2 regions of the Actimicrobium sp. CCC2.4 genome follow, and region 2 is predicted to be linked to the other one. Evidence: riboswitches for the same ligand, from Rfam matches in the RefSeq annotation. Region 2 holds a riboswitch; the other holds the start of a gene.

Region 1 (7,344 bases), 1.3 Mb from region 2:
CGCTGCCGGTGCCCGCGCCACGAAGGCTTCGTTGCCCAGTTTGGCGTGGCCCTTGGTGATCTCGCCTTCGAGGCGGGTGATCTCCTTGAGCAGGCGTTCGCGTTCGGCGGCGATGTCGATCTCGACCTTCAGCATCATCCGTGCATTGCCGACGATAGACACCGGTGCCGGCGACTCCGGCAGCGCATCGACCACCTGCACCTCCGACAGTTTGGCCAGCGCCTGCAGGTACGGCGCGAACGATTGCAGTTGCGCCGCATCGGCACCCGCAGCGGTTTCGAGGATCAGCGGCACGCGCACCGCCGGCGACAACTGCATCTCGCCGCGCAGGTTGCGGCAGGCATCGGTCATGGTCTTGAGCTGCGTCATCCAGCTTTCGGCGGCCTCGTCGATCCTGTCCGCTTGCGCCACCGGATAGGCTTGCATCATGATCGAATCACCAGTCGCAGCGAGCACCTTGCCCGACAGCGGCGCGACGGTTTGCCACAGTTCTTCGGTGATGAACGGGATGATCGGATGGGCCAGGCGCAGCGTGGTTTCGAGCACCTTCAGCAGCGTGCGACGGGTGCCGCGCTGGTGCGCTTCGTTGCCGTGCTGGATCTGCACCTTGGCCAGTTCGAGGTACCAGTCGCAGTACTCGTCCCAGATGAACTTGTAGATCGACGACGCGATATTGTCGAAGCGGTAGTCGGCAAAACCCTTGGCGACATCGGCTTCGGTGCGCTGCAAGGTCGAAACGATCCAGCGGTCGGCCTGCGAGAATTCCAGATAACCCGACTCATCGCGTTCCTCGACGCCGCAATCCTTGTCGACCGTATTCATCAGCACAAAGCGGGTCGCATTCCATAGCTTGTTGCCGAAGTTGCGATAGCCCTCGCAGCGCGCCAGATCAAAATTGATGTTGCGACCGAGCGAGGCATAACTGGCCATCGTGAAGCGCAGCGCATCGGTGCCGAAGGCGGGAATGCCATCGGGGAATTCCTTGCGGGTGGCTTTCTCGATCTTGGTCGCGTCGCGCGGATTCATCAGGCCGGTGGTGCGCTTGGCGACCAGCGCATCAAGCTCAATGCCATCGATCAGGTCGATAGGGTCCAGCGTATTGCCCTTCGACTTGGACATTTTCTGGCCGGCGCCGTCGCGCACCAGGCCATGCACGTAGACGGTATCGAACGGCACCTTACCGGTGAAGTGGGTGGTCATCATCACCATCCGCGCGACCCAGAAAAAGATGATGTCGAAGCCCGTCACCAGCACCGTCGATGGCAGGAACATCTTGTAGTCGGGGGTTTCTTCCGGCCAGCCCAGTGTCGAAAACGGCACCAGCGCCGACGAGAACCAGGTATCAAGCACATCGGCATCACGCCGCAGCGTCTTGCCCGGCGCTTGCGCCTGCGCTTCGGCTTCGGTACGGGCGACATAGATTTTGCCGTCCTCGTCATACCAGGCCGGAATCTGATGGCCCCACCACAGCTGCCGAGAAATACACCAGTCCTGGATATTGTTGAGCCACTGGTTGTAGGTGCTGGTCCAGTTCTCGGGAATCATCTTCACTTCGCCGCTGGCGACTTTTTCCAGTGCGACTTCGGCGATCGATTTGCCCGGGAAGTGTGTGCCTTCCGGTGCCGGCTTCGACATCGCCACAAACCACTGGTCGGTCAGCATCGGTTCGATCACGACGCCGGTACGGTCGCCACGCGGGACCATTAATTTGTGCGGCTTGACGCTGTCGAGCAAGCCGAGCGCATCGAGGTCGGCGACGATTTCCTTGCGTGCCACGAAGCGGTCCATGCCCTGATATTTGGCCGGGCCGTTCTCGTTGACCTTCGCGTCCAGCGTGAAGATATTGATCATCGGCAGTTGATGGCGCTGGCCGACTGCATAATCGTTGTTGTCATGCGCCGGCGTGATCTTCACGCAGCCGGTGCCGAATTCCTTGTCGACATAGCTGTCGGCGATGATCGGGATTTCACGGTCACACAGTGGCAGCTTGAGCATCTTGCCGATCAGGTGCACGTAGCGCGCATCGGTCGGGTCGACCGCCACGGCGGTGTCGCCGAGCAGGGTTTCAGGACGCGTCGTGGCCACCGTCAGGTGCCCGCTGCCATCGGCCAGCGGATAACGGATATGCCACATGAAGCCTTCTTCTTCCTCCGACACCACCTCCAGGTCCGACACCGCCGTGCCCAGCACCGGATCCCAATGCACCAGTCGCTTGCCGCGATAGATCAGGCCTTGCTCGAACAGCCGCACGAACACTTCGGTGACGGTGCCCGAGAGCTTCGGATCCATCGTGAAATATTCGCGGCTCCAGTCGGTCGAGGCACCCATCCGGCGCATCTGGCCAGTGATGGTCGAGCCGGATTGTTCTTTCCATTCCCAGACTTTCTCGACGAATTTCTCGCGGCCAAGGTCATGGCGCGACAGCTTTTGCGCATCGAGTTGCCGTTCCACGACGATTTGTGTGGCAATACCAGCGTGATCGGTGCCGGGAACCCACAGTGTATTGAACCCACTCATCCTGTGATAGCGGGTCAGGCCATCCATGATGGTTTGATTGAAGGCGTGACCCATGTGCAGCGTGCCGGTGACATTCGGTGGTGGCAATTGAATGCTGAAGGCCGGCTTGTCAGCGTCGAGGGTGGCGCCGTAATAACCGCGCGCTTCCCAGGTGGACCGCCAGTGCTTTTCAATTTCGGCGGGCTCGAACGACTTGGCTAATTCCATGATGGGTGTCTGGTAGAGAAAAGAAGTCCGCATTATAAGGCAGGCATGGTGCAGGAAGCCGTTGTCCGGGCGGGCGTTGGCAGCCTTCTTCGTACAGATCGTCGATTGCCTAAAAGGACCGCATCATGACCGTCATCACCGGCACCGGTGTGCTGATAGTCAGCTTGAGCTTGGTTTTATTTACGGTATTTGCGGAGAAAAAATCGCAATCACGGCGATCTCTTTGGCAGTGCTGATGATCGCTATCAAGTCGAATCGCTCATTCCCAAGAAATAAAAACTATCTGGTCGCATAGGCATGTCAATAGTAGCCAAATGAATATCCGGGAGGAGCAAGGATGCCCACACTAAAAATGGCGATTGTTTGTACGGTAAGAAATCCTGCTGCGTCATTCAAGACGTGGATTAATTACCATTCGAAGCTGGTCGACAAGATATACCTCTATCTTGACAGTTCAACCCCCGCGATATTGTCAGGTCTGCCTACCAGTCCGGTAGTTTCTGTCTGTCCTGGTGCATGGCTGAGCACTTTTTCAGGCCCATCCGGAGTCATGCAGCGGCAATGTGTCAATGTGCGGCATGGTCTCAAGCAGTGTTCGATAGACGGAATTGACTGGTTAATTCATATTGATTCCGATGAACTGATGTATTCGCCGGTGCAGAGTTTGAAAGATTACTTCGCTCATGTCGATCCGAATGTGAGCAGTATTCAGTTTATTAATCATGAAGCAGTCAGTGCCTATGCGGCAGACGATCCGTTTCGGGAACTGAAGATTTTCAAGAAAAACAGGCGATTTGATCGATCAACCGATACGCCTCTGGCCGAAGGATCTCCTTATTACCAGGGATATACTTTTGGAAAGTCTGCGGTACGCGTCCAGAAATGCCTTGGTCCTGTCAGTGTTCATGAATTTGAAACGAGCAACGGAAAGATGGTTCGGGAGCATCAGGTTTGTGTTTTGCATTATCTGAGTGCGACCTATAAGGACTGGATAAAAAAATGCTCGGAATTGGGCAGCTTTCAGTCCTTCTGGTATGACGATGTAAAAAGTCCGATGCACCAGTCATTTTTAGTTCAAAGCCGCGATATTTATCTCAGCGCAATGCAATCGGGTGATTGGAGTCTGGCTCGTGAATTTTATGTGAATAATTTAATGTCAGATACTGAAAAAGAAAAGTGGCTGCAAAGCGGAGAGTTATTATTCATTGATCCGTTTGCAATGAGGTCTCAATAGGATGATTTATTTACTGACACCCTATTTTTTAGTGATTACGTTGATTGCGTTGACTGGCAGGGGATACTCAAAAAGCCAATTTGCTTCCTGGTCGTTGCGATCCCGCTGAAATTGAACATCAGGAATCGGGCTAGCGCCAGCAGAGTATTTTTCTTCGGTGCGTGTCTGGCCGATGTCAGAATCGCTAAGGTCCTTGCACTTGCGCGATGAGGTAGAATCCATTCGTGCTGCGCTAAAAAGGCAGCACAAAATCACCACCAAGCTAGGGGTCCTGACCGCAAAACATTCGCGCTCGGGTGAGAAATACCCTTGAACCTGATCTGGATAATGCCAGCGAAGGGAAGCTCCGGAACCCACTTCATGTTCCGTTATTCCTTCGCTTTTTCGCTCAAGCAAAGGAACATCATGAACGACAAAGCCCCCTTTCTCAGTACCAATCGCAAAACCATCGACAACGCCAAATTCGACGCCAGCACCGCCATCGTCGACGAAGCCGCCGTCCAGCCACTGCCCAATTCCAGCAAGTTTTACGTACAAGGTTCGCGGCCCGACCTGCGCGTGCCGATGCGCAAGATCGTCCAGTCCGATACTGCCGCTTCGTTCGGCGCAGAAAAAAATCCGGCGATTTACGTCTACGACACCTCCGGCCCGTACACCGACCCGGATGCCGTCATCGACATCCGCAGCGGCCTGTCGACGCCGCGCCTGCCGTGGATCCTGGAGCGCAATGACACCGAAGAACTGGCCGGTCCGTCGTCGGCCTACGGCATCGAACGGCTGAACGATCCGGCGCTGGCCGAACTGCGCTTCAACCTCAAGCGCACCCCGCGCCGCGCACTGGCCGGCAAGAACGTCACCCAGATGCACTACGCCCGCCAGGGCATCATCACGCCCGAAATGGAGTACGTGTCCATCCGCGAAAACATGCGCCGGCGCGAATACCTCGACGAGCTGAAAGCCTCCGGGCCGATGGGTAATCGCCTCGCCGACTTGATGGGCCGCCAACATCCGGGCCAGTCATTCGGCGCCGCCATCCCGGCCGAGATCACGCCCGAATTCGTCCGTTCGGAAATCGCCCGTGGCCGCGCCATCATCCCCGCCAACATCAACCATCCCGAAATCGAACCGATGATCATCGGCCGCAATTTTCTGGTGAAGATCAATGCCAATATCGGCAACTCCGCCGTCACGTCGTCCATCGGCGAAGAAGTCGAAAAGATGACCTGGGCGATCCGCTGGGGTGGCGACAATGTCATGGACCTGTCTACCGGCAAGCACATCCATGAAACCCGCGAATGGATCGTGCGCAATTCCCCGGTGCCGATCGGTACCGTGCCGCTGTATCAGGCGCTGGAAAAGGTCAACGGCAAGGCCGAAGACCTGACCTGGGAAATCTTTCGCGACACGCTGATCGAACAGGCCGAGCAGGGCGTCGATTACTTCACAATTCATGCCGGCGTGTTGCTGCGTTACGTGCCGATGACCGCCAAGCGGCTGACCGGTATCGTCTCGCGCGGTGGCTCGATCATGGCGAAGTGGTGTCTGGCGCATCATGAAGAATCGTTCCTGTACACGCACTTCAACGACATCTGCGACATCATGAAAGCCTATGACGTCTCGTTCAGCCTCGGCGATGGCTTGCGTCCCGGTTCGATTTTCGATGCCAACGACGAAGCGCAACTGGCCGAACTCAAGACCCTTGGCGAACTGACGCAAATCGCCTGGCAGCACGACGTGCAAGTGATGATCGAAGGTCCAGGCCACGTGCCGATGCACCTGATCAAAGAGAACATGGACTTGCAGCTGGAGCAATGCCACGAAGCGCCGTTCTACACGCTCGGGCCGCTGACCACTGACATCGCGCCCGGCTACGATCACATCACCTCCGGCATCGGCGCCGCGCAGATCGGCTGGTACGGCACCGCGATGCTCTGCTACGTCACGCCGAAAGAGCATCTCGGCTTGCCGAACAAGCAGGATGTGAAGGACGGCATCATCACCTACAAGATCGCCGCCCACGCCGCCGACCTGGCCAAGGGTCATCCGAGCGCGCAGATCCGCGACAATGCGCTGTCCAAAGCGCGCTTCGAATTCCGTTGGGATGACCAGTTCAACATCGGCCTCGACCCCGACAAGGCGCGCGAATTTCATGACGAAACCTTGCCCAAGGATTCAGCCAAGGTCGCCCATTTCTGCTCGATGTGCGGCCCGCATTTCTGCTCGATGAAGATCACGCAAGAGGTCCGCGATTACGCCGCCAAGCAAGGCATCAGCGATATCGCCGCGCTCAAGCAGGGCATGGAAGTCAAGGCGATCGAGTTCGTCAAGAGCGGTGCGGAACTCTATCGCAAGCAGTGATGGCCGCCACCATGATCGAGATCGAACTTAACGGCGCGCCGCACCGGATCGCGCCGGGTTGGCACTTGCAGGAGTTGATTGATGCGCTGGCGCTGGCGAACCAGTCACTGGCGGTTGCTGTCAACCGCGAGATCGTGCCGCGGCAATTGTGGCGTGAGCGACTGCTGGCGAACAGGGATCGGGTGGATGTGGTTCGGGCGATCGGCGGGGGATGAGGATCTTTTTATGAGGCATCTTTAAATTGACTCTGACCCTAATTGATTTCTCCTCGAAGTTGGCAAAAGCAGGTGGTTCCGGACGTCACAAGCTGCCAGAGCAAGGAGTTCACGGGGTCAGAGTTTTTTTCGCAGGCCGTATCGCGAAAATTACTCTGACCCCGTGAACGGACCACGGAGCGCAACCGGTCGCAAGCCGTGGTGCTTCGAGATCAGCAAGCAGGGTCAGTGTAATTTTCGCGAAAAAACCTCGCGAAAAAAAACACTGACCCTGGTTGCTGCCGATGTGGTTTGTGGCGACTGGCGGCAGGCCACGCAAGTTTTGTTCGAGCACTTTTTAAATTGACTCTGACCCTAATTAAATCTCGATTCGTGCGCTCGACCACGATCGACAATGCCTCGGGCATCAGCCGCTTCGATAACAGTCGCACCAGCGAAAGCGCGCACATCCAGCGCGGCGAGACCGAGAAAGCGGGCAGCGGCTGGGCACGATTATTCTGTACCTGACCGATGTCGAGGAGGGCGGCAGTACGTCGTTCCCGGGTATCTGCCTGGATGTGCATCCGCAAAAAGGAGGTGCCCTGTTTTTTCGTAATACCACGCCGTACGGCTTGCCCGACAAAAAGACCCTGCATGCCGGTTTGCCTGTCGAAAAAGGGACCAAGATCATTGCCAACAAATGGCTGCGAGAAAAGCCGTACTGACCACCGCAGAAGGGTACGATAACGCCGTGCCCGTTTTGCCTTAACCGAATCGTTTTTGAACCAACTCCATGACCGCTGACGCCTACCTCGACGACACTCCCCTCATCAT
Region 2 (7,344 bases):
CCTGAGGTCACGCTGCTGCATGCCGGACGGTCCAGCCAGGACATGCATGCCACCTACCGTGCGGCGATACTGCGCGACGATCTGCTCAACCTGGCCGATCAATTGAACCGGACCTCCGCGTCGCTGGTCAGGCTGGCCGCAAAGCACCGCGCCACTATCGTGCCCAACTACACCAATGGTGTGGCGGCCCAACCGAATAGCTTCGGCCATTACCTGCTCGGTCATGCCGCCGGCCTGGAACGCGATGCGCAACGCATCCGTGAAACTTACGTTCGTATTGATCGCAGTGCGATGGGGACCACAGTCCTCAACGGCACCAGCTGGCCGCTCAATCGTCCCCGCATGGCGAGCTATCTTGGCTTTGCGGCGATTGTCGACAATGCTTACGACGCCGCGCAGATATCGTCAACCGAACAACCGGTCGAGGTTGGTGCCGTCGTCACCAGCATCGCGCTGCACGCCGGTAATTTCATTGAGGACGTGATGACGCAGTACGCGCAACCGCGCCCATGGATTTTGTTGCAGGAGGGGGGCGGCAACACCTATGTCTCAAGTGCGATGCCGCAAAAGCGCAATCCGGGTTTGCTCAATGCAACCCGTCGTGATGCGTCGACTGCCATCACGCTGGCGATGGGAACGATCATCCAGGCGCACAACATCACGCCCGGCATGGGCGATGCCAAGGAAGTCAGCGCCAACAGTGCAATGGTCAACAGCGCCATCGTGTTTCTCAAAGGCTGGGACAAGATTCTCAATGCGCTGGTCATCGATCCGCAGCGCTCGCTGGAAGAATTGAATAGCGACTGGACCGCGTCGCAGGAACTGGCCGATGTGCTGATGCGTAAATACAAACTGCCGTTCCGGCTCGGCCATCATTTTGCGTCGGAGATTGTCGACTACGCCAAGGAACACAACATCAAGCCGCTCGACTTTCCGTACGATCAGGCGCAGCGGATCTATCGCGATGCCGTGAAAGATCAGGGTGGCGAACTGCCGATGAGTGAGCAGGAATTCCGTTCGACCCTTGACCCTGTCGCGATCGTCAACAACCGCGCCACCACAGGTGGTCCGCAACCCGTCGAGATGGAGCGCATGCTCAAGGGTGCCCGCTTATCCCTGTCGCAGCAGGAGGACTGGATCAAGGAACGGCGGGTCCGGATTGATGTGGCGCTGACCAGGCTGGACAGCGATTTCAACCGTCTGTTGAGCACCGCCCGCTGATTTTCATCCGTTAAAAATCAAGCTGCGCCGAGATCTTGAAGGTCCGCGGCGCACCCGGCAGCAAATACCCGCCCAGTGCCGTCGAGGCATCGCGCCAGTAGAACTTGTCGAAGACGTTGTCGATATTGGCCCGCAGCGTCGTGGCAACACCATTGACGGTGGTGACATAGCGCGCGCCCAGGTCGACCACGTGGTACGACGGAATGGTCGCGCGGACCACGCTGTCCGGACTGAATATCTTGTCGCTGGAATATACCCACGCGCCATTGAGCTTGACGCCGGCCAGTTGCGGCACCGCGTAATCGAGCGTCACGCCGGACTTGAAGGCCGGCACGTTGGTCACGCGCTGATTGTCCTGCACCGCATCGCCGGTATTGCGCTGGCGTGCCTGCAAGGCCATCGCCGTCAGACCCAGTGTCAGGTCACGCGTCAGCTTGCCCTGCGCCGCCAGCTCCAGGCCGCGATGGACCGCATCGCCATTGCGCACGTAGTCGTAATTGGCGTTCGTGTATTCGAGCGGCTTGCTGATCTGGAACAGCGCGGCCGTCATTTGCCAGCCCGGAATCAAGGCTGTCTTGATGCCGATTTCCTGCTGGCGCGACGTGCCCGGATCCAGAATCCGGTTCACGTTGTTGGTACCGAACGGTGCCACGCCGCCATGCTCGAGTCCCTGCGAATACGATCCATACAGGCTCAGGCTCGCCATCGGGTTGTAGACCAGCGCCAGCGAAGGCAGCACGTAAGTGCGGTTGAAGGTGCTGCCAAGCTGCACGCGTTCCAGTTCGGCGCGGCGCAGTCCGGCATGCAGCTGGACCTGCCCGGTCAGGCTGATGATGTCCTGCACGAAGACGGCCTGCTCGTTGCCCTTGCGTTGCAGCGACACCGGTCCGGTGGTCAGCGGCGACGGCGATACCGCCATCGATTGATAGATGTTGCTGGTGCCGCGATAGTCGTACACGTAGTCGCCGTATTCATCGCGCCGGCGCAGCGTGTCCGCTCCCAGCGTGAGCTGGTGGCGCAGGCTGCCGGTGGCGAATTTGCCTTGCAACAGCGCCTGCGTCGACAGCAGCGTCTTGACCTCGCCGGTGCTCTGGTAATCGTAGACGTCATAGTCGCCATTGGCACAGAAGCCGGCAGCAAATCCGCAGCCGAACGGGAAGGCGGCAAAGTCATCGCGCTTGAGCTTGTACTTGTTGGCCGCGACCGTGCTGGTCCAGTCAGCATTCCATTGATAGGCAAAGCGCAAGCCGATATTGCTGCTATCGGTGACCACCGGTTTACTCCACGGCTGGTCATTGAGCAGCGTGCGGGCCGACACGCCCGCCGGCAAACCGGTGCCGCCGATGAGCTGATAACCGGGCGCGGTGATCTGTGATTTGTGCTGGTTATCGAGGTCGATCTGCAGCAAGGCCTTGGGCGAAATCTGCCAGTCGAAGGCGCCGGAAACGAACTGTCGCTGGCCATCGGCACCCTTGACATACGAGCGCAATTGCTCGGCCGCAGCATTGATCCGGTAGCCGAAACGCCGGTCCTCGAAGCGACCGCCCAGATCGACCGAACCGAGCACGGTGCCGCGTTCGCTGACCTCGAACAGTATCGATCGCAACGGTGCCGCCGTCGGGCGCTTGGTCACAAAATCAATCAGCCCGCCCGGTGTCGAGACGCCGCCTTGCAAACCGCTCAAGCCTTTCAGGATGTCGATGCGTTCCTTGTTTTCAAGGGGGATCGAAGCGTCAGACGCAATCGGCAAACCATCCTTGCGATAGCTCGATGCATTGTCGAGCGGGAAGCCGCGCAACGAAAACTGCTCGGCATAACCGACCGCGTTATAGGCTTCATTGAGGCTGGCATCGAGCTTGATGACATCGGCGATGCGCCGCACGCGCCAGTCCTGCAACTGCTCCTGGCCGATCACGTTGATGGCAGCCGGGGTCTGCAGCAGCGCGGCATCGCCGAAACCGCCAACGGATGACGCGGCGTCGCGCTTCGGTGTGGTGTCGGTGACGATCACCTGCTGACTGGTTTGCGCATGCGCGACCGCGATGCTGGCGAGAGCCTGGGCGATAACAAAAGAAATACGGGTCAGGGAAAAATTTGGTGCCGTCATGGTGTGCTCTGTCAGGTGGAAAAACACTGGAGGCAACGCAGAGGCGATCAAAGAGACGTAGTACTTTGCGCTTCCCTACGCTGGCATGATCCAGATCAGGTTCGAAGGGTGAATCTCACCTGCAGACCATCAAACAATGGCGTGCGGGACCCCTAGCAGCGCGGATGGTAGCACAGCAGCAATGAGGCTCGTGACCGACTGACAAAAACGCCGGATGAGCGAGATTTCAGGGCGACCTAGGATCACCTTTGCAATGCAGGAACCCGCTCTATACTCATGCCACTTTGTGTCCAATACCCTCTGTTGCCGGAGGGTGCCGGCACCGGAGCGCAGTCCCGATTAGCCGTATCGGCAGCGAAAGCATGCATGACGACAGACTTCGACAGGACCACCCGTGATGAAACGCCCGACGCGATCATCATCGTCTCGCTGCAGGGGGTGGTGCAGCATTGGTCGCCCGGTGCGCAGGCGCTGTTCGGCTACACCGGCAGCGAGGCCGTCGGCCAGGCCATGCATGACCTGATCGTGCCGTCTGAGCGCGCCGACGAAGAATCCCGCATACGCCAGACCATCGCCGCCAGCGGCCTCAGCAAACACGAATCGCTGCGCCGGAAAAAAGATGGCGCTCTCATTTACGTCGACGTCACCGGCAAGGCCGTGCGGTCCGCGCAGGGCGTTTGCGACGCCATCGTGTTCTGCGACAAGGACATCACGCTGTTGAAGGCAGAGCGCGATGCCAGGCTACTTGATGCCCGCTTCGGCAAGCTGCTCGAGTCCATGCCGGACGGGCTCGTGATCGTCAATGCGACCGGTCGTATCGTACTGGTCAACTCACGGGCGGCGTGCCTTTTTGGCTATGCCCCGGCAGAACTGTGCGGCGTGCCGGTCGACAACCTGCTGCCGCCGCGCGACCACGTCATCGCTGCCGGGCCGGGCCTGTCCGGCGTGCGCAAGGACGGCACCGAATTCCCGGTCGAGATCAGTCGCAGTCCGCTCGACACCGGGGAGGGCTTGCTGGTGGCAACTGCTATTCGCGACATGAGCGAGCGCAAGCGCAGCGAGCGGACACTGCAAGAAAAAAACGCCGCGCTGGAAAACGCCAATCTGGCCAAGGACCGTTTCCTGACCGGCATGTCACATGAATTGCGCACGCCGCTCAATGCCATCATCGGCTTTACCGGCACGCTATTGATGCGCCTGCCGGGACCACTGACGGGCGATCAGGACCGGCAACTCAAGACCATACAAGCCAGCGCACGGCATTTGCTGTCGCTCATCAACGACTTGCTGGACCTTGCAAAAATTGAATCCGGCAAGCTCGACATGCTCATCGAGCCGGTCATCTGCCAGCACATCATCGGCCAGCTCGCCGACACGCTGGGCCCGATGGCGACACAAAAAGGGCTGTCTTTGCGCAGTGACTTGCCGGCTGCCGAGATCACCGTGCACACCGACCTGCGTGCGCTACGCCAGATCCTCATCAACCTGATCAACAACGCGATCAAATTTACCGAGACCGGCGGGATCGTGATCCGCTTGTCGGCGCGTGAAACCGGGGGCAGCCGCTGGCTTGATTTCTGTGTCTCCGATAGCGGCATCGGCATCCGGCCGGCCGAGCAGGTCAAGTTGTTCCGGGCGTTTTCGCAAATCGATGCGGGGTCAACGCGGCATGTCGACGGCACCGGTCTGGGCTTATACCTGAGCCGCAAACTGACCGGACTGATCGGTGGCGAACTCGATTGCGATAGCGAGTTCGGTGCCGGCAGCCGGTTCACGCTGTCCTTACGTGCGGCCTGAGCGATGCCGGCCCGCATCCTCATCATCGAAGACAACCCGGCCGGTATGGAATTGATGAGCTACCTGCTGCAGGCGTATGGCCACACGGTGCTGCTCGCGCCGGACGGCCCGGCCGGCGTGGCACTGGCAGCCAGCGCCTTGCCGGACCTGATCGTCTGTGATGTGTACTTGCCCGGCATGGACGGTTATGGCGTCGTGCGCCACCTGAAAGCCCACCCTGCGCTGGCAGACATCCCGATCATCGCTGTCACCGCACTGGCCATGGCCGGTGACCGTGACAAGCTGCTGTCGGCAGGCTTCAACGGTTATATCGGCAAGCCGATCGAACCGACCAGCTTCATTTCGCAGCTCGACGTGTTTCTGCCCATCGATCTGCACGCGCTCATTGACCCGACTGCGAGGACGCATGGCGACCATCCTGATTGTTGACGATCACGTACTGAACAGGGAATTCCTGAGTACATTGCTGGGCTACGGCGGCCATCAGCTGCTCGAAGCGCGCGACGGCGTTGAAGGCATGAAGGTCATGCGCGCCGCGCGGCCCGACCTCGTCATTGTCGACATCGTGATGCCCAACATGGACGGCTACGAGTTCGTCACGGCGATGCAGAACGATCCCGACATTGCGCAGACGCCGGCGATTTTTTACACGGCCAGCTACCGCGAGCGCGAAGCCACGATCATGGCGCAAGCCTGCAACGTGCGCTGGGTCTTGCCCAAGCCGTCCGAACCGGGCGTGATTCTGAAAACCGTCCACGAAGCACTCGGCCTGCCGATGCAGATTGCCAATTACGTCACGGCCGGTATCACGCCCGGCGAGCGTGCCGGTTTTGCCCGCGTCGACAACCAGCTGGTCGATTACCTTGTCGACCTCGAAATCAGCAGCAACCTGATTGCCAGGCTGGCACAGGATGACGTCGTACTGCTGCTGGAAGCAAAAGAAATCCGCGAGGTCGCGGAGCGCCTGTCGGTGTCACTGGCCAGCCTGCAGGAGGTCAGCCTGCACCTGACTGCGCTGGTTGACCTCGGCATCGAGCTGGCCGCCGAGCGCAAGCCGCTGAGCCTGCTCGAATCCGGTTGTCGCGTTGCTGTCAATATTTGCCGCGCCCGTTCGGCCGTCGTCGCGATGTATGAGCTCAACGCGACCATTCCGTGCCATCTGGTGACGCGCGGTATTGATGCCTCGGTAAAGAGGATGCTGACATTTGCGCCGGCCAGCGGCACGCTGGCGGCCTTGATGGCCGGCGGCCCCGTGGTCTGTCTGGCCGGGTTGTCAGGTAATCCGCAGGAAGCCGGTCTGCCCGACTGGCATAGCCCGGTCCACTCCTTTCTTGGTGTGCCGGTGGCCTCGCGGGACCACATCCATGGCTGGCTGTACCTGCTCGACAAAGTCGATAGCGTCGGCTTCAGCGAAGGCGACCGGCAAGCCGCTGCGACGGTTGCGGCCCAGCTCGCCGTGTCCTATGAAAACCTGCAGCTCTATGCACAGATTCAGGCCCAGCACCAGTTACTGACGGCCGAGATGGCGCAACGTCTACAGGCCCAGGAATCGCTCAGTGCCAGCCTGCGGGCACGGACGGTGATGGCGCGCTGCAACCAGGTCATGGTGCGGGCTATCGATGAAGCCAACATGCTCGACCAGATGTGTCAGACCGTGGTCGACACCGGCGGCTACCGGATGGCCTGGATTGCCTACGCCGGACCGGATGGCGAGTTGTATCCGGTGGCGCAGTCCGGTGCCCATGATGTCAAGCTAAAATATTTTCCGTCCGACTGGATACGCGATGAACAGGCTTGGACGCCGGCGGCTACAGCTTTACGCACCGGCGTGACAGGCGTTGTCAGTGACGTGATGGCGATCCTGCCGTTACAGGCCTGGCAGGAGCAAGCGTCCGGGCGCGGTTATCGCTGTGCGATTTCAATGCCGCTGCTCGACGACGGTGTGGTGTTCGGCGTGGTAACGATTTGCGCCGGTCATGCCCATGCCTTCGACGCCAGCCAGATCGACATGTTCGAGGAGCTCGCTTGCGATATCGCCTACGGTGTCATTCACCTTCGCAACAAGGATCGAAGAGTCACTGCCGAGCGCTCGTTGCTGGCTTCCGAAGAAAAACTCTCCGAGATCATGGGGTCGATCGACAACGTGGTGTGGTCGCACTCCGGTACCCACTTGCTCTACCTTAGTCCGATCGTCAAACAGGTCTACGGCCGTCCGGCCG

What was found. Region 2 has a riboswitch for thiamine pyrophosphate ahead of RHM62_RS11240 (TonB-dependent siderophore receptor). Riboswitches for the same ligand answer to the same signal wherever they lie in the genome.
Region 1: linked by a shared signal. The riboswitch ahead of thiC (phosphomethylpyrimidine synthase ThiC) and the one ahead of RHM62_RS11240 (TonB-dependent siderophore receptor) in region 2 are both predicted to bind thiamine pyrophosphate.

Annotation. Positions count from the first base shown of each region.
Region 1 is NZ_CP133777.1:1,083,876-1,091,219, forward strand. Features, by position in the region: gene RHM62_RS05075 (valine--tRNA ligase) at 1-2,724, opposite strand, end outside; gene RHM62_RS05080 (glycosyltransferase family 2 protein) at 3,062-3,958, shown strand; TPP riboswitch at 4,213-4,317, shown strand; gene thiC (phosphomethylpyrimidine synthase ThiC) at 4,364-6,316, shown strand; gene thiS (sulfur carrier protein ThiS) at 6,328-6,531, shown strand; gene RHM62_RS05095 (hypothetical protein) at 6,904-7,038, shown strand; gene RHM62_RS05100 (2OG-Fe(II) oxygenase) at 7,035-7,235, shown strand; gene RHM62_RS05105 (thiazole synthase) at 7,304-7,344, shown strand, end outside.
Region 2 is NZ_CP133777.1:2,412,351-2,419,694, forward strand. Features, by position in the region: gene RHM62_RS11235 (lyase family protein) at 1-1,221, shown strand, start outside; gene RHM62_RS11240 (TonB-dependent siderophore receptor) at 1,232-3,328, opposite strand; TPP riboswitch at 3,384-3,492, opposite strand; gene RHM62_RS11245 (PAS domain S-box protein) at 3,695-5,125, shown strand; gene RHM62_RS11250 (response regulator) at 5,129-5,554, shown strand; gene RHM62_RS11255 (EAL domain-containing protein) at 5,532-7,344, shown strand, end outside.